Regions from separate parts of the Pantoea sp. AS142 genome, predicted to be linked through region 3. Evidence: predicted binding sites of a transcription regulator. Region 3 holds the regulator's gene; each other region holds the start of a gene.
The links. Region 3 encodes CRP, which controls carbon source genes, mostly activating them, when cyclic AMP is high. Its sites were predicted from a motif close to ATGTGANNNNNNTCACAT; they were not measured.
Positions count from the first base shown of each region.

Region 1 (5,659 bases), on a different contig from region 3:
CAGGCAGCACGAGCCTGCTGCTCTCCGGCGCGATGTTAAGTTGCAGATGACCGGTTAAGGCCGCCGCAACGCATCCCACTGCTATGCCGGCCACCACCGCCACCAGCCGCGCCCAGCGGTTGCGCGAACGGTTTAGTGCCACGATCACCAGCAGTGTCAGCGCGCCCAACGCCAGATTCCCCGGCGACCCAAAATCCGTGGCGTTATGTCCGCCAGCCCAGTCAGTGATGCTGACTTTGATCAAACTGAGGCCAATCAGGGTAATCACTGTGCCGGTCACCACCGGCGTCAACACGTTGCGCAGCGAGCCAACGCAGCGGCTAATCAAAATCGGAATCAGTGCCGCCACCACATTACAGCCAAACAGCATCGCCATGATCTCTTCCGGGGAGCCACCGCGCCCTTTCACCATCAGGCCGCCTGAGAGAATTACACCCAGAAACGCGAAGCTGGTACCCTGCAGGCAGATCATGCCCGCACCAACGCCATACAAGCGTCTGGCCTGCATAAAAGTGCCTAAGCCGGAGACGAACAACGACATGCTGATCAGATAAGGAATATAGGCCTGCAATCCCAGCACTGAACCAATAATCAGCGGTGGCGTGATAATCCCCACCACGCTGGCCAACAGATGTTGCAGCGCGGCGAAAAACGCTGGGACGGGGCCAATGCGGGCTTCAAGCCCATATAACAGACCTTTTTCTTGCGAGTGCGACATGGTGGGTGCTCCAGCTCTGTGTAATAAGCGGAGTAAATGCATTTTCTGCGCCATGACGACACGATTTTGCTTAATCCACGTCAGGTCACTCAATTCTCAACGAAAAAAGTTGCACACAGCCGGCAATAAGCCTGAAACTTTAGGCTCACCACCGACTCATATGATTTGGTTTGTTCCATAATCAGGCGATCTTTGCACTCACAGCGTGCAGATTGTTCTGCTCCAGCAAGGAAATATCGATCCAGGGCGTGAGATCGCGCTGTTCGGCGCGCGGCAGATAAGGCAATTCACCCAGCAGCGGCGCACCAATCTTTTCGCGCAGGATCTCAATAATGTCGCTGTATTGCGCCAGGCCCGGATTGATGCGGTTAGCTACCCAGCCGACCAGCGGCAGTCCATCCAGCGCTATCGCTTCTGCCGTCAATAGGGCGTGACTGATGCAGCCCGACTGTATGCCGACCACCAGTACCACCGGCAGTTGCTGCTCAACGACCCAGCAGGAGAGCGGACGTCCATCGTTCATCAGGCTTCGCCAGCCGCCGGTTCCTTCTACGACCACGCGATCGGCCTGCTGCGTCAGGCTGTTTAAGCCTTGGGTCAGTAACGCATAATCGATGATCTGGCTCGGATGAGTGCAGATCTCTTCTTCCTGAAAGACCAGAGGATTGATCGCCTGATAGGGTAAATCGATGGATGAAGCGCTTTGCAGAACCTGTGCATCTTTGTTACGCAGGCCGTCAGCGGTTTTGATCGCGCAGCGCGCGACGGGCTTGTACCCGACGGCACTGAGGCGGGTCTGGATAAAACTTTGTAACAGGGCGCGTGATACCACCGTTTTGCCCACTGCGGTGTCGGTGCCGGTAACAAATAGTCTGTTCACTCAACTTCTCCTCTCGAACCATTGCGGTTAATCGATGATTAACCTTGCTGCGAAACGGCATTTTAAGGAATGGAGGATGAGAACGGATTGCGTTAGCGCAAGATTAAGCCTGCTTAACCTTGCAACAACTTCACTAACAGATCTCCGTTATAGAGAGCGTCTTTAATCAGCGCTGCGCCGGCCAGCGTTCCCGGCTCACTAAATTCAGCGGGTGCCAGCTGAATAGTCGCGCTGTAGGCGGGTAATGATTGCTGCAAAATGGTGTTGCTCACCGCCGGAAACAGCACATCAGCCGCAGCATTAAGGGGGGAACCTATAAGAATATGTTGTGGATTGAAGATATTGACCATCATTGCCAGAATGCGTCCAACGTGATGACCGACGCTTGCAATGGTGTCGCGCGCCAGACGGTCGCCTGACTGTGCGGCCGCGCACAACGACTCCAGTGTCAGCGGTTGGTTATTAAGCAGGCTGTCAGGTTGAGCAGGCAGACGCTGAGCCGCCAGCGCCAGCAGACTGCCAATGCTGGCCACGGTTTCAAGACAGCCATGATTACCGCAGTAGCACTGCTGGCCATAAGGGTCGATCTGGGTATGGCCAATCTCGACCAACGCTCGGCCACTTTTGTGCAGAAGCTGACCACCACTAATGACTCCAGCACCCACGGTTTCATCAATCACAATCTGAATCACATCCTGTGCCCCACGCGAGGCACCAAACAGCGACTCGGCCAGCGTCCAGGCTGAAATGTCGTGCTGCACAAACACCGGTAAGCCAGTTCGCGTCGCCAGCGCATCGCCGAGCGGCATATCGCGTACCTGATAACCCGGCAGCCGATGCACTACACCCGAAGCGGCGTTGATCAGCCCAGGCAAAGTAATGGCGATAGCGGTGAGACGTTCCAGCTTGTTCTGATGACGAATAAAGAAGGCATCAACCTGTTCAATGAGCGCAGTGAGTAACGGCTGAACAGACTCATCAGGTAGCGGCAGACTCTCTTCCACCAGCTCCCGGCTGCTGAGATCGCGCAGTGTAAAAGTCATGGCGCCGCGATGCAGGCGAATAGCCAGATAGTGCCAGGCGTCGGTATCCAGTATCAGGCCGATGGCCGGGCGGCCACGGCTGCCGGGATCCTGAAACTCAGTCTCCTGCACCAGATGCGCGTCCAGCATTTCACGCACGATTTTGGTAATGCTGGCCGGGGCAAGCTGGGCACGGCGGGAAAGTTCGATACGCGAAATGGGACCGTAACGGTCAATTAGCCGATAAACGACACCTGCATTGGTTTGCTTGATCTGGTCAATGTGGCCAGGTTGACTGTCCGGATTCACAACCCTGCTCCCGCTTATTTTCGCGCTTCTAAATAAACATGCGCCATGGTGAGGCAGATTAGTCGATAGCGTCAAATATTTGATTAAAAGTGTGATTTATCGCACATATTGCTGCAGTGATGTGCGCAGCTCAGGGCCGGTTATTCCGCAGCAACGCCATCATATTCTCCATCTGCGCATTCATTTCACGTCCGGCTGACCAGACCAGCCATAGCTCTGAAATGGCATCTTTTTCCGTTAACGGCAGCCACACCAGATTTGCCAGCCGCGCCTGGCGAAATGAGGCGGGTAGAATTGAGACACCCAAGCCGGTTGCCACCAGCCCCAGTATGGTCATCGCTTCACCGACTTCCTGGGTGATATAGGGTTTGATGTGGTAACGATGCAGCAGTGCCAGAATATCGCTATAGAGCGCGGTTCCGCACTGAGGATCGAAAAAGACAAAGGGTTCAGCCGCCAGGGCAGTCACAGAGATTTTCTCGGCGTGAGCCAGTGGATGCGCCTTATGCACTACGGCGTAAAGCGGCTCACTCAGCAGCAGCTGATGACGCAGATGGGTGGGCAGCGGCGTGTTGCGCATCACACCGAGATCAAGCCGTCCATCGTGTAAGGGTGCCAATTGCTGGCGGGTATTAATCTCCTGCATCTGAATATGCACCTGCGGCCAGCGCTGACGAAACCGGAACAGTGCATCAGAGACCACAGCGGTAAACGGAGCCGATGAGGTAAAGCCGATTCGCAACTCTCCCTCTTCGCCGCGATGCAGCCGGGCTGCACGATCGGCTGCCTGCTCAACCTGCAACAGAATTGCACGGGCATCACACAGCAGTTGCTGTCCGGCAGCGGTAAGCTGCACGCTGCGATTAGTGCGATTGAATAGCTTTGCCCCGGTTTCCGCTTCCAGTTGCATAATCTGCTGGCTGAGCGGCGGCTGGGAAATGTTCAGACGCTGGGCCGCTCGCCCAAAATGTAATTCTTCTGCCACCGCAACGAAGTAGCGCAGGTGACGCAGCTCGATATTCATATCTTAAACATCTCATTTGAGATTATTAATATATTAGACATCATAATGCTGTTCTCCTAAGCTGACCACGGATTTTCTGAACTTGAGGAAGAAGTGTGAGTCGCTCAATACAAGCAACTGTGGATGAAAAAGCGGTATCTGCGCCGCCAGGGTCAGTTGCTGCTTCAGGCTTTATAAGGCGGGGAACGCCACAGTTTATGCGTGTGACGCTGGCGCTTTTCTCAGCCGGGCTGGCGACGTTTGCCCTGCTCTATTGCGTCCAGCCTATTCTACCGGTGTTGTCCCAACAGTTTGATGTTTCTCCGGCGACCAGCAGCCTGTCGCTCTCCATTTCTACCGGCCTGATGGCGCTGGGCCTGCTGGTAACCGGGCCGCTATCTGATGCCATCGGGCGTAAATCGGTGATGGTGACAGCCCTGATGCTTGCCGCCATCTGCACGCTGATCTCGGCCACCATGACCAGTTGGCACGGCATTCTGATTATGCGGGCGCTGATGGGACTGTCCCTCAGCGGCGTTGCGGCAGTCGGCATGACCTATCTCAGCGAGGAGATGGATGTAAGGGTCGTCGCCTTTTCAATGGGGCTGTATATCAGCGGTAACTCAATTGGCGGGATGAGCGGTCGTCTGCTGAGCGGCGTACTGACTGACCTTTTTTCATGGCGTATCGCCGTGGCGGTGATCGGCTGTTTTTCACTGGCTTCGGCGCTATTGTTCTGGAGGATTCTGCCTGAATCGCGTCATTTCCGGCCCCTTACGCTGCGTCCACGTAATCTGCTGATTAACTTCAAGCTGCACTGGCGAGATCCGGGCCTGCCCTGGCTGTTTGCCGAAGGATTTCTGCTGATGGGGGCCTTTGTCACCCTGTTTAATTACATTGGCTACCGACTACTGGATGCGCCCTGGCATCTCAGTCAGGCCGTAGTCGGGCTGTTATCGGTGGTCTACCTCACGGGCTCCTGGAGCTCTCCCAAAGCGGGTGCGCTGACCAGCCGTTTGGGTCGTGGACCGGTGATGCTGGGCGCAACCGCCATCATGCTGCTGGGTTTACTGGTCACCGCCTTCAACTCTCTTTGGCTTATTCTGCCTGGGATGATGCTGTTCACTGCCGGTTTTTTTGCCGCCCATGCAGTAGCCAGCGGCTGGATAGGCCCCCGGGCACGCCGGGCGCGCGGTCAGGCCTCTTCCCTCTATCTATTCAGCTACTACGTGGGTTCCAGCGTAGCGGGTACGCTGGGTGGTTTGTTCTGGCACAATTTTGGCTGGAGTGGGATTACGTTGTTTATCAGCGCCTTACTGATAATAGCGTTGCTGGTTGCCTGGCATCTGCACTGCAAAAAGCTCTGACAACCGTCTCTTTTGCCATGCCTGGACTTCTCTGCCAGGCATGGCGGCTTATCACACTGAACATTCCCTTCAGATCCACAGCAAACAGAATGCGCGTTTAACGCTATAATCGTTTTTATTGGAATAATTCATTCGCTTTGCCTTTTAACACGGCAACAAGGAACACCTGTGGCGGTCTATTACTACGTCAATAAACAATCAGGATACAACAATAATCATGTGGTTCATGCTGCAGGCTGCACCCATCTTCCCGACATGGATAACAGGCTCTTTTTGGGCAGTTTTTACCACGTAAATGCCGCCATTCTGCAGGCAAAAAAATATTATACAGGTGCAATCGGCTGTGAGAACTGCTGTCCA
Region 1 covers NZ_JBBCMO010000010.1:78,980-84,638, reverse strand. The annotation lists gene WFO64_RS17410 (uracil-xanthine permease family protein) at 1-718, opposite strand, end outside; gene bioD (dethiobiotin synthase) at 900-1,598, opposite strand; gene mlc (sugar metabolism global transcriptional regulator Mlc) at 1,712-2,929, opposite strand; gene WFO64_RS17395 (LysR family transcriptional regulator) at 3,060-3,953, opposite strand; gene WFO64_RS17390 (MFS transporter) at 4,049-5,299, shown strand; gene WFO64_RS17385 (hypothetical protein) at 5,468-5,659, shown strand, end outside.
Region 1: the regulator CRP is predicted to act here: its motif matches at 3,019-3,036, upstream of mlc (sugar metabolism global transcriptional regulator Mlc).

Region 2 (5,659 bases), on a different contig from region 3:
CGCCAGTAAAGTTCTGGCACCCTTATGGAACAGAATATCGCTACTGCGTTATCACATCAGTGGCCCGCTGGATAAACCGGAAATCAATGAAGTGCTGCGTAAACCGCGTGAAACAGACAACAAGTGAATTTGACGCCGTACCGGAATTACCGCAGGCTATGATTATCTGAGCACATAATGAGTGAGAAACGATGACTCTGAACCTGGTAAGTGAGCAGTTACTGACTGCTAACGGCATTAATCAGCAGGACCTATTTTCCCTGTTAGGGCAGCTTTCAGAACGTCGTCTGGATTATGCCGACCTCTATTTTCAGTCCAGCTTTCACGAATCCTGGGTGCTGGAAGACAAAATCATTAAAGATGGCTCATACCATATTGATCAGGGTGTGGGCGTGCGCGCGGTCAGTGGTGAAAAAACCGGTTTCGCTTATGCAGACCAGATTACGCTGAACGCGCTGCGTCTCTCCTCTGAAGCGGCACGCAGCATCGTGCGCGAACAGGGAAATGGCAAGGCACACACACTTTCTGCTGTGATGAACCGTTCACTCTATTCGGCGGTCGATCCGCTGAGCAGCCTGACGCGTGAAGACAAAATTGCCCTGCTCCATCGCGTTGATAAAGTCGCCCGTGCAACTGATTCGCGTGTGCAGGAAGTTAATGCCAGCCTGACCGGGGTTTACGAGCAGGTTCTGGTGGCCGCTACTGACGGTACGCTGGCGGCAGATGTCCGTCCACTGGTTCGCCTCTCTATCAGCGTTCAGGTTGAAGATCAGGGCAAGCGTGAACGTGGTGCCAGCGGCGGCGGTGCGCGTACCGGCTATGCGTTTTTTCTGGCGGATGAAAATGGCGAAGTTCGCGCTGATGCCTGGGCGCGTGAAGCGGTACGCATGGCGCTGGTTAATCTCTCTGCTGTGGCGGCACCTGCCGGTGCATTGCCGGTGGTGCTGGGTGCGGGCTGGCCAGGTGTGCTGCTGCATGAAGCGGTTGGCCATGGACTGGAAGGCGATTTCAATCGCCGTGGCACCTCAGTGTTCAGCGGTAAAATCGGTCAGCAGGTCGCGTCTGAACTCTGTACGGTGGTGGATGACGGCACCCTTGAAGGGCTACGCGGTTCACTGGCGGTGGATGATGAAGGCGTCCCTGGTCAGTACAACATGCTGATTGAGAATGGTGTGCTGAAAGGCTACATGCAGGACAAGCTGAATGCGCGCCTGATGGGTGTCAGCCCAACCGGTAACGGACGTCGTGAATCCTACGCGCATCTGCCGATGCCGCGCATGACCAATACTTATATGCTGGCAGGTAAGTCATCGCCGCAGGATATTATTGAAAGCGTTGAATATGGTCTCTACGCGCCGAATTTTGGTGGCGGTCAGGTGGATATCACCTCCGGCAAATTTGTCTTCTCAACCTCAGAGGCTTATCTGATTGAGAACGGTAAAATCACCAAACCGGTCAAAGGCGCAACGCTGATTGGCTCCGGCATTGAAGCGATGCAGCAGATCTCGATGGTGGGTAATGACCTGGCGCTGGATAAAGGCGTGGGCGTCTGCGGTAAAGAGGGCCAGAGCCTGCCGGTCGGTGTGGGCCAGCCAACCCTTAAGCTGGATAAACTGACCATCGGGGGCACTGCCTGATTTGACCTCAACAACCCGCCGCCTGGCGGGTTGTTAGCTTTTACGATGCTGCTGATACTGTTCTGCTACTTGCTCAAAATAACCGGTCAGATAATCGATACAGACCTGCACCTTGAGCGGCAACTTATCCTTCTCGGTATACAGCGCATAGACCGGCCGCGGATCGGACTGATATTGCGGAAATAGAATATCGATCTCGCCTGAGGTGATCTCATCAATCACCCACATCATCGGCACATAGGCGATGCCGTTGCCCGACTTCAGCCAGCGGATCAACGTCAGGGAATCATTGGTCACAAAACGCCCCTGCGGTGCCAGGCGGGTTACTAATCCTTCCGGCGCAATCAGTTCAAAATTGTTGTCGGGCCGTACGCTATATTCCAGCCAGGAAAAATTATCGATGTCGCCCGGTTTTTCCGGTGTGCCATGCTGCGAAAGATAGCTTTTTGCGGCGCACACCACCATTGGCATTGCGCCAAGACGACGTGAAAACAGGCTTGAATCTTTTAAGGCACCCACCCGGATCACCAGGTCCAGACCATCAGCAATCAGGTCCGGTGCTGGAACGCCGGTGACCAGATTCACACTCAGCCCTGGATATTCCCGCAGCATATCGCTGGTCATACCGGCCAAGACGTTCTGCGCCATAGTTGAGGAGCTGCCAATTCGCAGTACGCCAATGGGCGTATTGTTAAAAGCGTAAAGCTGTTCATGAACCTGCGTCGCTTCTGCCAGCATACGGCGGCAGCCCTGATAATAGATTTTGCCCGCTTCGGTTAGCCCGATACTGCGGGTGCTGCGATTCAGCAGCTTCACCTGCAATGCATCTTCAAGTTTCGCGACAATCTGGCTGATTGATGAGACGCTCAGATGAAGCTGACGTGCCGCAGCGGTAAACGAACCCAGTTCGACCACTTTGGCGAAGACAGACATACCTTTCAGTCGTTCCATTATTTACTCTGACTTAAAAGTGATTTAGATCACATTCTGTAGAAAACTTATAGTCAGGCGCGTTATTATAAGCGCGCCGGGGTATCTCCCGGTGATTCTTCATTGCCTGATGCCCTCCGATGATACGCTATTATTAAGCCAGCTGCGGTTTAGATAGCGCTGACAGAGTGTTTTCCTGCGACATCTGAACAGGCAAAGGAGTGTCCCGGCAAGGTTGAACTAAGGATTTCTGATGAGTGTGCTTCCGGTATTTGTCATGTTTGGGCTCTCTTTTCCGCCTATTTTCATTGAACTTATTCTTTCACTGATGCTGTTCTGGTTAGTGAAACGCGTGCTGACGCCGAGCGGTATTTATGATCTTGTCTGGCATCCGGCACTTTTTAATACAGCGCTTTACTGCTGTGTGTTTTACCTTGTCTCCCGTTTATTAGTCTGAGGTTTAAGTGAAAGCACTCATAAGAAAAATCGCGCGCTACGCGATTACTGTCCTGCTGGTCATTATCGCAGTGATTATCATCTTCCGCGCCTGGGTGTTCTATACCGAATCCCCCTGGACGCGTGATGCGCGTTTTGCGGCTGACGTGGTGGCGATTTCGCCTGACGTCACCGGCCTGATTACTGAGGTTCCGGTACACGACAACCAACTGGTGAAGAAGGGTGATACGCTGTTTGTGGTTGACCGGCCGCGCTATCAGAAAGCGCGCGATCAGGCACAGGCGGATGTTGAATATTATCAGGCGCTGGTGAGTGAGAAACGTCGCGAAGCCGGACGACGTAACCAGCTTGGCACCTCCGCGATGTCGCGTGAGGCGATCGAGCAATCCAACAACGATCTGCAAACCAGTGAGCATCAGTTGGCGAAATCGGTGGCGACACGCGATCTGGCGCAGATCGATCTTGAGCGCACCACTGTGAAAGCGCCGTCTGATGGCTGGGTCACTAACCTCAACGTCTATCAGGGTGAATTTATTACCCGTGGTTCTGTGGCGGTGGCGCTGGTTCAGCAACACTCTTTCTATGTACTGGCTTACCTGGAGGAGACCAAACTGCACGGTGTGGAGAAGGGCTTCCGCGCGGAAGTTACCCCGCTCGGCAGCAACATTGTGTTGCGTGGTACGGTTGACAGTGTGGCGGCTGGCGTCACCAACAGCAGCAGCTCGGTCGACAGCAAAGGCATGGCAACAGTGGATTCCAATCTGGAGTGGGTCCGTCTGGCGCAGCGTGTACCGGTGCGCATCCGGCTTGATCAGCAGCCCGGAAATCGCTTCCCGGCGGGGACGACGGCAACCGTGGTGATTACCGGCCAGGCCGATCGCCAGCCTGAACAGGTTTCACCCATGATCCGACTGTTTAATCGCCTGCGTGAGTTTGGTTAAGAGGGCGATATGATCGAGTTCCTGCGTTTCCCGGTAAAGCTTACCTTTGCGCTGGTGCTGGCATTGATGGTTGGCTTTCACTTTAATCTTGAAACGCCGCGCTGGGCGGTGATGACTGCCGGTATCGTGGCGGGCGGCACAGCGTTTGCGGCAGGGGGTGACCCCTATTCCGGGGCGCTGCGCTATCGCGGCGTCTTGCGTATTATCGGGACATTTATTGGCTGTATCGCCGCGCTGACCATCATGATCGCCACCGTTCGTGCGCCGGTCGTGATGCTGCTGCTGTGCTGCATCTGGGCAGGACTCTGCGTCTGGCTCTCTTCGCTGATCAAGGTTGAAAACTCCTACGCACTGGGACTGGCTGGCTACACCGCGCTGATTATTGTGGTAACGGCCAACGCCAGCGGCGGTCTGACGCTGGTGCCACAATATGCGGTGGAGCGCTGCAGTGAAATCGTACTCGGCATTCTGTGTGCCATTCTGGCTGACATGATCTTCTCGCCGCGCTCGATAAAAAAAGTGATCGACGCTGAAGTCGATTCGCTGCTGGTGGCACACTATCACCTGCTCCAACTCTGCGTCGCACATGGTGATAAAGAAGAGGTCGATAAAACCTGGAGTGCGCTGGTACGGCGTACCACGGCCCTGAACAGCATGCGCAGCCAGCTGATGATGGAGTCGTCACGCTGGAAGAACAGTAACCGCCGCTTGCAGATGCTGAATACCCTGTCGTTGACGCTGATTACTCAGGCAGCCGAAACCTTCCTCATCCAGAATTCTCGTCCTGACTACATTCCGCCACAGTATCGTTTGATGGTTGAAAAACCGGCCTCGACGGTCGAAGAGGTGCATAAGCGAATGAAAGTGATGCGGCGGGTAACTCGTGCCAGTGGCAAATCTACGCCGGTCACACTGGCCAGCTGGGTAGGTGCTGCCACCGAATATCTGTTACTGCTCAACGGTATTAAAAGCAACAGCCGAATCACCTCGCTGGAAGAGGAAGTTCTACAGCGCGAAGTGGTGATTCAGGCGCGTTCCGCTGAAACACATCATGCGATGATCAATGGTATCCGTACCTTTGTTGCGACCGCGCTGGGCTCACTGTTCTGGCTCTATACCGGCTGGACGTCAGGCAGCGGCTGTATGGTGATGCTGGCGGTAATTACCGCACTGGCAATGCGTATGCCTAATCCACTGATGATGGCAAAAGATTTTCTCTACGGCATGACGGTCGCAGTTCCGCTGGGTGCACTCTACTTTATGTATGTTCTCCCCGCTACCCAGCAGAGCGCACTGCTGCTCTGTATCGCAATTGGCCTGTTGGGCTTTATTGGTGGCATCTTCATTCAGCGGCGTCAGCTCGGCACATTAGGTGCATTGATCGGAACCCTCAACGTGCTGGTTCTTGATAATCCGATGCAATTCCAGATTAACGTTTTCCTCGACAACGTGCTCGGGCAGGTTATCGGCTGTTTTGTGGCGATGATGGTGATCCTGTTAATACGTGATAAATCAAAAGCGCGCACCGGCCGCAAACTGTTGAACCGCTTTATGTATGCGGCCGTGTCAGCAATGACCACCAATCAGGCACGCCGGCGTGAAAATCATCTGCCGGCGCTCTATCAGCAACTATTTCTGCTGCTGAACCTGTTTCCTGGTGATATCAACAAATATCGCATCGCCCTGACGCTGATT
Region 2 covers NZ_JBBCMO010000011.1:24,579-30,237, forward strand. The annotation lists gene yhdP (AsmA2 domain-containing protein YhdP) at 1-127, shown strand, start outside; gene tldD (metalloprotease TldD) at 192-1,637, shown strand; gene aaeR (HTH-type transcriptional activator AaeR) at 1,671-2,588, opposite strand; gene aaeX (p-hydroxybenzoic acid efflux pump operon protein AaeX) at 2,821-3,024, shown strand; gene aaeA (p-hydroxybenzoic acid efflux pump subunit AaeA) at 3,032-3,964, shown strand; gene aaeB (p-hydroxybenzoic acid efflux pump subunit AaeB) at 3,974-5,659, shown strand, end outside.
Region 2: the regulator CRP is predicted to act here: its motif matches at 2,606-2,623, upstream of aaeR (HTH-type transcriptional activator AaeR).

Region 3 (5,659 bases):
TAACCTGGAGTGGATTCAGAAGCTGGTGCGGGACACCGGTGAACGCGGTCATTCACGTGAAGCGGTGATGGATTCAGTGGTGCGATCGATGGAAGATTATATCAACTTCATTACCCCACAGTTTTCACGCACCCATATCAACTTTCAGCGCGTCCCAACCGTGGATACCTCGAATCCGTTCGCCGCCCGTGCCATTCCGTCACTGGATGAGAGCTTTGTGGTGATTCACTTTCAGGCGGTGGAAGATATCGACTTCCCCTATCTGCTGGCAATGTTGCAGGGTTCGTTTATCTCGCACATTAATACGCTGGTGGTGCCGGGCGGCAAAATGGGTCTGGCGATGGAGTTGATTATGGGGCCGCTGGTGAAGCGGCTGATGGAAGGTAAACGCATTGAATAAAAGGTCAGAAAGGACCTCATCAGACTAATGCCAATGCCAATGCAGGGTGAGTCTTACAGCAGCGAAAAAGCTTAACACGTGGGGAACCGGGTCTGAGCAGGAAAGCGTCCTGCGCCAGGGGACAAAAACGCCGGGAGCGTTTTTGAACAACGCAAAGCGTTGGCCCGGCTACGGGCGCACCTCAGGGATGAGGTGCGTAATCGCGCGGACCGGAGCGGCCAGGGATTGGCTTAAGCGACGTTTCGATCTGACCCGGTTCACTGCGCAGGCACGGTCTTAAGACTACACGAATCCGTTTTTGCCATTGCCCCTAAAAAGCCCCTCCGACTATTACAGTTCGATCACTTCATAGCTGTGGGTAAGGGTGACGCCTTTACCCAGCATGATGGCAACAGAGCAATACTTTTCAGCAGAAAGATCCACTGCGCGTGAGACCGCTTTATCCTGGAGCGTTTTGCCACTCACAATAAAATGCAGGTTGATGTGCGTAAAGATTCGCGGCGTCTCTTCACGACGTTCTGAGGTCAGTTTTACTTCACAATCAGCCACATCGTTGCGGCCTTTTTGCAGAATTGATACTACGTCAATCGCGCTGCATCCACCCGCCGCCATCAGCACCATCTCCATTGGGCTGGGCGCTTTATCACCCGAATTTCCATCCATCAGTATCTGATGGCCGGATGAGGATTCTCCGAGAAATGTCAACCCTTCTACCCATTTCACTCTTGCCTGCATGATTTTTGCTCCGGAATACGCTGTTTTGTCGCCAGCGTACGCTTTCGCCAGGTAAACAGCAATCCAGAGAAATCCGCCTGTAGCTGAAGCGAGACAACAGAAGACAGTCGACAAAAGCTGTGCTACAAACAGTGCTGAAAATATTTTTCGTCACCCGATGGCGAAGCCGGGAAGAATGATGCGCACTGCGCCTGATGCGGCCCGAATGATTTCCTGAAATGGAAACGCTTAAAGCTTTCACCGCCTGACAGGGAAAACTGCCCCCTGTATTTTGGGCACGATTACAACAGAGGATAATAGCGAATGGTTCTCGGCAAACCGCAAACAGACCCTACACTCGAATGGTTCCTGTCCCATTGCCATATTCACAAGTATCCATCCAAAAGTACGCTGATTCATCAAGGTGAAAAAGCAGAAACGCTCTACTACATCGTGAAAGGTTCCGTCGCGGTTCTGATTAAAGATGAAGAAGGCAAAGAGATGATTCTTTCTTACCTGAATCAGGGCGATTTTATTGGTGAGCTTGGCCTGTTCGAAGAAGGCCAGGAGCGCAGCGCCTGGGTACGTGCGAAAAGCGCGTGTGAAGTGGCGGAGATTTCTTACAAAAAATTCCGTCAACTGATCCAGGTTAACCCCGATATCCTGATGCGACTCTCATCGCAGATGGCGCGTCGCCTTCAGGTGACGTCTGAAAAAGTAGGTAACCTCGCTTTCCTCGACGTGACCGGACGCATTGCACAGACCCTGCTTAACCTGGCGAAGCAGCCAGATGCCATGACGCATCCCGACGGCATGCAAATTAAAATCACTCGTCAGGAAATTGGTCAGATTGTTGGTTGTTCACGTGAAACCGTGGGCCGTATTTTGAAGATGCTTGAAGATCAGAACCTGATTTCCGCACACGGCAAAACCATCGTCGTTTACGGCACCCGCTAATTCCTGTCACCCACGGCGTGATGGCAACATCACGCCGTTATTGTTTGTGTTGAGCCGATGTGGCGTCGAATTATTTACCATCCTGAAGTTAACTATGCCTTGCGGCAAACGCTGGTGCTTTGTCTGCCTGTGGCGCTGGGCTGGCTGGCTGGCGACCTGCAAAAAGGTCTGCTGTTCTCGTTAGTGCCCGCCTGCTGCAATATCGCCGGGCTGGATACGCCGCATAAACGCTTCTTTAAACGTCTGATTGTTGGCGGCAGCTTGTTTGCCCTCGGCAGCTTTCTGATTCAGTGGCTCACCCTGCATGCTATTCCCCTGCCGCTGATCCTGTTCGCCATGCCATTGTTGCTCGGCGTCACCGGGGAGATCAGCCCGCTGCATGGTCGCCTGCTGCCCGGCACCCTTATCGCCGCCATCTTTACCCTGAGCCTGATTGGCCGCATGCCAATCTATGTTCCCCCATTGCTCTATATCGGCGGCACGTTATGGTATGGGCTGTTTAACTGGTTCTGGTTCTGGCTGTGGAAAGAGCAGCCGATGCGCGAAAGCCTGAGCCTGATCTACCGTGAACTGGCTAACTATTGTGACGCCAAATATACCCTGCTGACGCAGCTGACCGATCCGGAAAAGGCGCTACCGCCGCTGCTGGCTCGCCAGCAGAAAGTGGTCGACCTCATCACCACCTGTTATCAGCAGATGCATATGCTGTCGGCAAGCCGCGATCACAGTCATAAACGGCTGACGCGCGCCTTTCAGGTGGCGCTGGATTTGCAGGAGCATATCTCAGTCAGCCTCCATCGGCCGGAAGAGGTGCAGAAGCTGGTCGAGCAGAGCCATGCCGAAGCGGTGATCCGCTGGAATGCCAAAACTATCTCGGCCCGACTGCGGGTGCTGGCGGATAACATTCTCTATCACCAGTTACCCGATCGCTTTGCGATGGATAAACAGCTCGGCGCGCTGGAGAAGATCACCCATCAGCATCCCGACAATCCGGTGGGTAACTTCTGCCTCTACCACTTCAACCGTATCGCGCGGGTGCTGCGCACGCAGAAACCGCTTTATCAGCGCGATCTGATGGCCGACCGTCAGCGCCGACTGCCGCTGTTACCGGCGCTGCGCAGTTACCTCTCGTTTCGCTCGTCGGCACTGCGCACGGCGGGTCGCTTTGCGGTGATGTTGATGCTGGGCAGCGCGCTGGCGCTGTTCTTCAACATCCCCAAACCCTACTGGATCCTGATGACCATTATGTTCGTCAGCCAGAACGGCTATAGCGCCACCCGTGTCCGCATTCAGCACCGGGCGCTGGGCACCTTTGCGGGGCTGGTGATCGCGGCCGCCACGCTACGCCTGGCGGTGCCGGAATCGCTGGTGCTGCTGACCATGCTGGCGATAACGTTCATCAGCTATCGCTTCACCCGCCAGTTCTATGGCTGGTCGATGATTGGCTTTACGGTTACGGCGGTTTACTCGCTGCAATTGCTGTCGCTGAATGGTGCGCAGTTTCTGCTGCCGCGACTGATGGATACGCTGATGGGCTGTCTGATTGCCTTTGGCGGGATGCTGTGGCTGTGGCCACAGTGGCAGAGCGGATTATTGCGGCAGAACGCCCATGACGCGCTGGAGACCTATCAGGATGCGCTGCGGCTGTTGCTGGGCGACGAACAGTCGCCAGGGAAACTCGCCTATCAGCGCGTGCAGGTTAATCAGGCCCATAATGCGCTGTTTAACTCACTGAATCAGGCGATGCAGGAACCCGCGTTTAACGCCCAGTATCTTAAAGATATGCGGCTCTGGGTCACCCACAGTCAGTTTATCGTCGAGCATATCAATGCGATGACGATTCTGGCACGTGAGCACACCATGCTCACGGCCTCGCTGGCTGAGCGTTACCTGCAATCCTGTGAAATCGCACTGCAGCGGTGCCAGCAGCGGCTGGAATATGATGGTGCAAGCTCCCAGGTCAATCTACTGGATGAGCTGGAGAACATCAGTGAGGGGCCGGTTACGGTGGTGGAACAGCATGTGCGGCGCATTCTCGATCATCTGAGCGTAATGCATACCATTTCATCGCTGGCGTGGAGCCAGCGACCCCAACATGGCCGCTGGCTGATCAGACGCTTACGTAAAAATTAAATCAGCCGTTGAGTACGTTGCTGATGGCCGTGGCGAAGCGGCTCATGCCCTCTTCGATGTCGGCAGGCTCAATGATCAGTGATGGGGCAAAACGCATCACGTCGGTTCCGGCGACCAGCACCATGACACCTTCAGCGGCGGCGGCATTCAGGATGTCGCGCGCCTTACCGGCATGCTGGGGTTTCAGTGCCGCGCCAATCAGCAGACCCTTGCCGCGAATGTCGCTGAAGAGATCATACTTCGCGTCGATGGCCTGCAGCGCCGTGACAAAGTACTGACGACGCCTTTCCACGCCCGCCAGTACCTCCGGGGTATTGATGATATCGAGCGCAGTTTCGGCAATAGCACAGGCGAGTGGATTGCCGCCATAGGTGGTGCCATGCACGCCCGGCGCCATAGTCGAGGCGATCTCGTTCGTGGTCAGCATGGCGCTGACTGGAAAACCGCCGCCCAGCGCCTTGGCAGAGGTCAGAATATCGGGCTGGACGCCATAATACTCATAGGCGAACAGCTTACCGCTGCGTCCCATGCCGCTCTGTACTTCATCCAGCACCAGCAGCGCCTGATGCTGATCGCACAGCTCACGCAGTCCCTGCATAAATTCCTGGGTCGCGGGTACCACGCCGCCCTCACCCTGAATCGGCTCAACCACGATGGCGCAGGTGTGATCGTCAATCACCGCTTTCACTGCGTCCAGGTCATTGAACGGCACGTGGACAATATCCGCTGGTTTAGGACCGAATCCGTCAGAATATTTTGGCTGTCCGCCAACCGTGACGGTAAACAGCGTTCGGCCATGAAAGGCGTTATGAAAGGCGATAATCTTACTTTTGAATGGGCTGTAACGTTTGCAGGCGTAGTAGCGTGCCAGCTTAAAAGCAGCTTCGTTGGCTTCGGCACCCGAGTTCGCGAAGAAGACTCGTTCAGCAAAGGTTGCCTGAATTAACTTACTGGCGAGACGCAGGGCCGGTTCGTTGGTAAAGACATTGCTGGTATGCCACAGTGTCTCGCCCTGGCTTTTCAGCGTCGCCACCAGCGCAGGATGGCAGTGTCCAAGTGCAGTAACGGCAATACCACCCGAGAAATCGATATACTCTTTGCCCTGCTGATCCCATACACGACTGCCCTTGCCTTTTACCGGCACGAACTGCGCAGGTGCATAAACAGGCAAAATAACGTTATCGAACGTCTCCCGCGTGACCGCAATTTTTTCCGCTGCCATTGATGACCCCATTTAAATGATAGTTGTGCAAACCTGAAATAATAAGCACAAAATATGCATAAAAAATCACTTAAAGGCAACTTATTGCGCAAGGAAATTGCGCAGCAACTGATGTCCCTGCTCGCTGAGAATGCTTTCGGGATGGAACTGTACACCTTCCAGCGCCAGGGTTTTATGGCGGAATCCCATAATTTCGTCAGGCTCGCCGTCACGCATCGTCCAGGCAGTCACCT
Region 3 covers NZ_JBBCMO010000006.1:196,617-202,275, reverse strand. The annotation lists gene WFO64_RS13275 (phosphoribulokinase) at 1-400, shown strand, start outside; gene WFO64_RS13270 (OsmC family protein) at 731-1,135, opposite strand; gene crp (cAMP-activated global transcriptional regulator CRP) at 1,439-2,071, shown strand; gene WFO64_RS13260 (YccS/YhfK family putative transporter) at 2,129-4,204, shown strand; gene argD (bifunctional acetylornithine/succinyldiaminopimelate transaminase) at 4,206-5,426, opposite strand; gene WFO64_RS13250 (aminodeoxychorismate/anthranilate synthase component II) at 5,508-5,659, opposite strand, start outside.

Region 4 (5,659 bases), on a different contig from region 3:
ACCTGTGCGACAAGCGCGGTGACATCGACTTCGACGAATTCTGGCGTAAAGACTCCACTACCGAGCTCTATCACTTTATCGGTAAGGATATCGTCTATTTCCACAGTCTGTTCTGGCCAGCGATGCTGGAAGGCAGCAACTTCCGTAAGCCCAACAACCTGTTTGTGCACGGCTATGTCACCGTGAACGGTGCCAAGATGTCGAAGTCGCGCGGCACCTTTATTAAAGCCAGCACCTGGCTGCAACACCTGGATGCCGACAGCCTGCGTTACTACTACGCGGCGAAACTCTCTTCACGTATTGACGATATCGACCTCAATCTGGAAGATTTCGTACAACGCGTTAATGCCGATATCGTCAACAAAGTGGTTAATCTGGCATCGCGTAACGCGGGCTTTATCACCAAACGCTTTGACGGAAAACTGGCGGCTGAGCTGGCCGATCCGGCGCTTTATCAGACCTTCGTGGACGCGTCAGAGAAGATTGGTGAAGCCTGGGCAAGTCGTGAATACAGCCGGGCTATCCGTGAAATCATGGCGCTGGCCGACCTGGCAAACCGCTATGTTGATGAGCAGGCGCCCTGGGTTGTGGCGAAGCAGGAAGGCCGCGATGCCGATCTGCAGGCGATCTGCTCAATGGGCATTAACCTGTTCCGCATTCTGATGACCTGGCTGAAGCCGGTACTGCCTTCACTGAGCGCCCGTGCAGAAGGCTTCCTGAACTGTGAACTGAGTTGGGATGCTATCGCGCAGCCCTTGCTGGATCATCAGGTTGCGCCATTCAAAGCGCTTTACAGCCGCATTGAAATGGCAAAAGTTGAGGGACTGATTGAGGCGTCGAAAGAGGATGCTGCCGCAGCCAGTGCACCCGCCGTAAGCGGCCCGCTGGCAGATGCGCCGGTTGGTGAGACCATCACCATCGACGATTTCGCCAAAGTCGATATGCGCGTGGCGCTGATTGAGCAGGCGGAACGGGTAGAGGGTTCGGACAAGCTGCTGCGTCTGCAGCTCGATTTGGGCGGCGAAAAGCGTCAGATCTTTTCGGGCATTCGCGCCGCCTATCCTGATCCCGCCGTGCTGGTCGGTAAAATGACCATTATCGTGGCCAACCTCGCGCCGCGTAAAATGCGCTTTGGTATCTCTGAAGGCATGGTGCTGTCAGCGGGTCCGGGCGGCAAAGATTTGTTCGTGCTGTCAGTCGACAGCGGTGCCGTGCCGGGTATGCCCGTTAAGTAACGCTCTGCACCCTGCCGCAGCTTAAACCGCTTAAGTGCAGTGCCGTTCTGAACCCTTCGCGCCTTATCACCGGTGCGAAGGGTTATCTCCCTCATCGCATTCTCACCACCACCGTCTGCCTCCCCTCTGCTGGAACTTTGCGTCTGTTATGGCTCCACTGCCGCATAATGTGATCGCTAGCACGCTAAGCGGTTAATGCGTATGATGAAGCTCAGTGAAAACAGGAGCCTGCCATGCTCACCGTGCTGTCTGTCTGCGGGCGCTATCTCCGCGCCTTTATCATCATTTATCTCTGCTTATACGCCGGCATCGGCATCGCCTCGCTGTTGCCTATCAAGCTGCCCGGCAGCATTCTTGGTATGTTAATTCTGTTTGCCCTGCTCGCGTCACAGATCATGCCGGTCAGTTGGGTTAAGCCGGGCTGTCATCTGCTGATTCGCTACATGGCGCTGCTTTTTGTGCCCATCAGTGTTGGGGTGATGAGCTACACCGATATTCTGACCGCGCAGTTTGGCCCTATCGTAATCTCCTGTGTCGTCAGCACCTTCCTGGTACTCTCCATTGTGGGCGTAAGCGCCCACCAGCTTCACAGCCGCCGTCCGGCCGGGGAGTCAGGTGATGAGTGAAATATGGTGGTCACTGCCGCTGACGCTGTCAGCATTTCTTCTGGCGCGCAAGCTGGCGATACGGCTGAAAATCTCTCTGCTTAATCCGCTGCTGATGGCAATGGCAATTATTATCCCGATACTGTTGCTGTTGCAGCTGCCTTACTCGCGCTATTTCGCTGGCAGTCAGATTCTGAATCAGCTGCTACAGCCCGCAGTGGTCGCGCTGGCACTGCCGCTGTATGAACAGATGCACCAGATCCGTGCCCGCTGGAAATCGATTATTGGCGTCTGCTTTATCGGCAGCCTGACCGCCATGACCTCTGGCACCGCCATTGCCCTGTGGATGGGTGCCACGCCCGAAATTGCCGCCACCATCATTCCTAAATCTGTTACCACGCCTATCGCGATGGCCGTCTCCGGTTCGCTGCACGGCATTCCCGCCATCAGCGCCATCTGCGTGCTGATTGCCGGGGTACTGGGGGCAGTATTTGGCCATACAGTGTTGAACCTGCTTGGCGTAAAATCTAAAGCAGCGCGCGGGCTGGCGATCGGTAATGCATCGCATGCGCTCGGTACGGCACGCGCCGCCGAGCTTAACTATCAGGAAGGGGCATTCAGCTCACTGGCGCTGGTGATCTGCGGCATCATCACCTCACTGCTGGCACCGTTTATTTTTCCGCTGCTGCTACATTGGTTTGGCTGAAAGTTTGCGAGAGATCTCGCAAAGTTGAAACTTGCAACACAGGTTACATTGTCAGAGCGATAGGGATCACATATAAACCGGTGACCGGCACATCGCCCTGCTGAATTTAATGAGGCTCACATGCAATCCCGTTTCCTCTCTGCTTTTGAGGCATTGCCGTCAACGCTGCAAACTGCTCTCGCTCCTCTGCTGGACGTTCCTGACTTTCAGGCGGTGTTCAGCGCCGACCAGGTTGCCTCACTGCAGCAACAGACACAAATGGATGCCGATGCCCTTGCGTTGGCGCTGCTGCCGCTGGCGGCGTCCTGTGCCGTTGCCACCGTGTCGCATTTTAACGTTGGGGCAATTGCCCGTGGCGTCAGCGGCAACTGGTACTTTGGGGCCAACATGGAATTTGTCGGCGCGCCTCTGCAGCAGACGGTTCACGCCGAGCAAAGCGCGATTACCCATGCGTGGCTGCGTGGCGAGCGGCAGCTTGAGACCATCACCGTTAACTACACGCCCTGTGGTCACTGCCGTCAGTTTATGAACGAACTGAACAGCGGCACGGGCATTCGTATCAGCCTGCCACAACGTGCGATCAGCACGCTGGCCGATTATCTGCCGGATGCCTTTGGACCACGCGATCTCGACATCACGACCTTCCTGATGGACAAGGTGGATCACGGCTATTTGGCAGAGGGCGATGCGCTGGTGCAAGCCGCCGCCGCTGCCGCCAATGCCAGCCACGCCCCCTACAGCCAGTCACACTCCGGTGTTGCGCTGCTGACCGCTGATGGCGCGATTGTCGCCGGTCGCTATGCGGAAAATGCCGCGTTTAACCCGAGCTTCCCGCCGCTTCAGGCAGCGCTGGTCCTGCTGAACATGCAGGGCGGCGATGTTCGCCAGATAAAAAAAGCGGTGTTAGCTGAGGTGGAAAATGCCACGTTAAGCCAGTTCTCCGCCACGCAGGCAACCCTGAACACATTTGGTTGCGGTGAGCTACTGCAGGTCACGCTATACAAACCATAACCCGCTGCCGGGGAGACCACAGTTTTGTGAGCTTTTATGAACAAACGCTGTACTTCTGCGGGAAATTTCATAGGATCTGGCACCAGAATTCACGTCATTAAAAATTACTCTGAATAATTCAGGTTGCAGGATGGCAGCACGGTCGTGAATGTTTTTGCAGCGGTTACCCTGCCGCTGCCAGGCCTGCAGTCTGAGCTATAACGGGTAAGGAAACTGGCGCTACCTTTCCGGCGTGACGCCAGACAACACTGCAACCGGAGCATCACTACATGGAACTCGACTACGAAAGTAAACGCCCGCTGTATATCCCTTATGCTGGCCCGATTTTGCTGGAATTTCCCCTGCTGAACAAAGGCAGCGCCTTTACCCTCGAAGAACGTAACGAATTTAACCTCAACGGTCTGCTGCCCGAAGCGGTGGAATCGATCGAAGAGCAGGCGCAGCGTGCCTGGCGTCAGTTCCAGGACTTCAAAAACAATAATGATAAGCATGTCTACCTGCGTAATATTCAGGACACTAACGAAACGCTGTTCTACCGTCTGCTGGATAATCATCTCGAAGAGATGATGCCGATTATCTACACCCCGACTGTAGGCGCAGCCTGCGAACACTTCTCAGAAATCTACCGTCGTGCGCGTGGCGTTTTCATCTCCTACCCGAACCGCGACCGCATTGAAGATATGCTGCAAAACGCCACCAAGCAGAATGTGAAGGTGATTGTGGTGACCGATGGCGAGCGTATCCTGGGTCTGGGCGATCAGGGCATCGGCGGCATGGGCATCCCGATTGGTAAGCTTTCACTCTATACCGCCTGTGGCGGCATCAGTCCGGCTTATACCCTGCCGGTGGTGCTGGATGTCGGCACCAACAACCAGCAGTTGCTGAACGATCCGCTCTATATGGGCTGGCGTCATCCCCGCATCACCGGTGAAGAGTATGATGCGTTCGTTAACGAATTTATCCAGGCCGTGAAGCGCCGCTGGCCGAAAGTGCTGTTGCAGTTTGAAGATTTCGCCCAGAAGAACGCCATGCCGCTGCTGAACCGCTATCAGGATGAAGTTTGCTGCTTTAACGATGATATTCAGGGCACCGCCGCCGTGACCGTGGGTACGCTGATTGCTGCCAGCCGCGCGGCCGGTAGCCGCCTGTGCGAGCAGAAAGTGGTGTTCCTGGGTGCCGGTTCCGCGGGTTGTGGTATCGCTGAACAGATCATCGCGCAGATGAAATCAGAAGGACTGAGTGACGATGAGGCGCGCGCCCGGGTGATGATGGTAGATCGCTTTGGTCTGCTGACAGACAAGCTGCCTAATCTGCTCGATTTCCAGAGCAAGCTGGTGCAAAAGAGCGAAAGCCTGCAGCAATGGGATGTCACCAGTGATTCCATTTCGCTGCTGGATGTCGTGCGCAATGCTAAGCCCGATATTCTGATTGGTGTCTCCGGCCAGCCGGGTCTGTTCACTGAGGAAATCATCCGCGAGATGCACAAGCACTGTAAACGCCCTATCGTGATGCCACTGTCGAACCCGACATCACGCGTGGAAGCGACACCAGCCGATATCATCGCCTGGACTGACGGTGCCGCGCTGGTCGCAACCGGCAGCCCGTTCTCGCCGGTGAGCTGGAACGGTAAGACTTACGCGATTGCGCAGTGCAACAACTCCTACATCTTCCCGGGTATTGGTCTGGGTGTGATTGCTTCAGGTGCCAGTCGCGTCACCGATACCATGCTAATGACTGCCAGCCGCGCGCTAGCTGACTGCTCTCCGCTGGTAAATGAAGGTGAAGGCCCGGTGCTGCCTGAAATCAAGGACATTCAGGGTGTCTCGAAAATCATTGCGATGGAAGTGGGTAAAGCCGCTCAGCTGGCAGGCGTTGCCGTAGTGACCTCAGAAGATGTGTTGTCACTGGCTATCGCCAACAACTTCTGGCTGCCGCAATATCGTCACTATCGTCGTACTTCGATTTAATCCTTCTACTGCCGGGTCGCACCCGATCCGGCAGTGTTCAAAAAGAGTACAGCCAGCCGGCAGTAACTTGCTTCGCTGCGAGAGCTCAAGTAGCCTTGTCCCATCTCAACATTCTGAAATCGAGTCTCCAGGCGC
Region 4 covers NZ_JBBCMO010000002.1:384,639-390,297, reverse strand. The annotation lists gene metG (methionine--tRNA ligase) at 1-1,235, shown strand, start outside; gene WFO64_RS06805 (CidA/LrgA family protein) at 1,469-1,861, shown strand; gene WFO64_RS06800 (CidB/LrgB family autolysis modulator) at 1,854-2,546, shown strand; gene cdd (cytidine deaminase) at 2,667-3,557, shown strand; gene WFO64_RS06790 (NAD-dependent malic enzyme) at 3,827-5,524, shown strand.
Region 4: the regulator CRP is predicted to act here: its motif matches at 2,601-2,618, upstream of cdd (cytidine deaminase).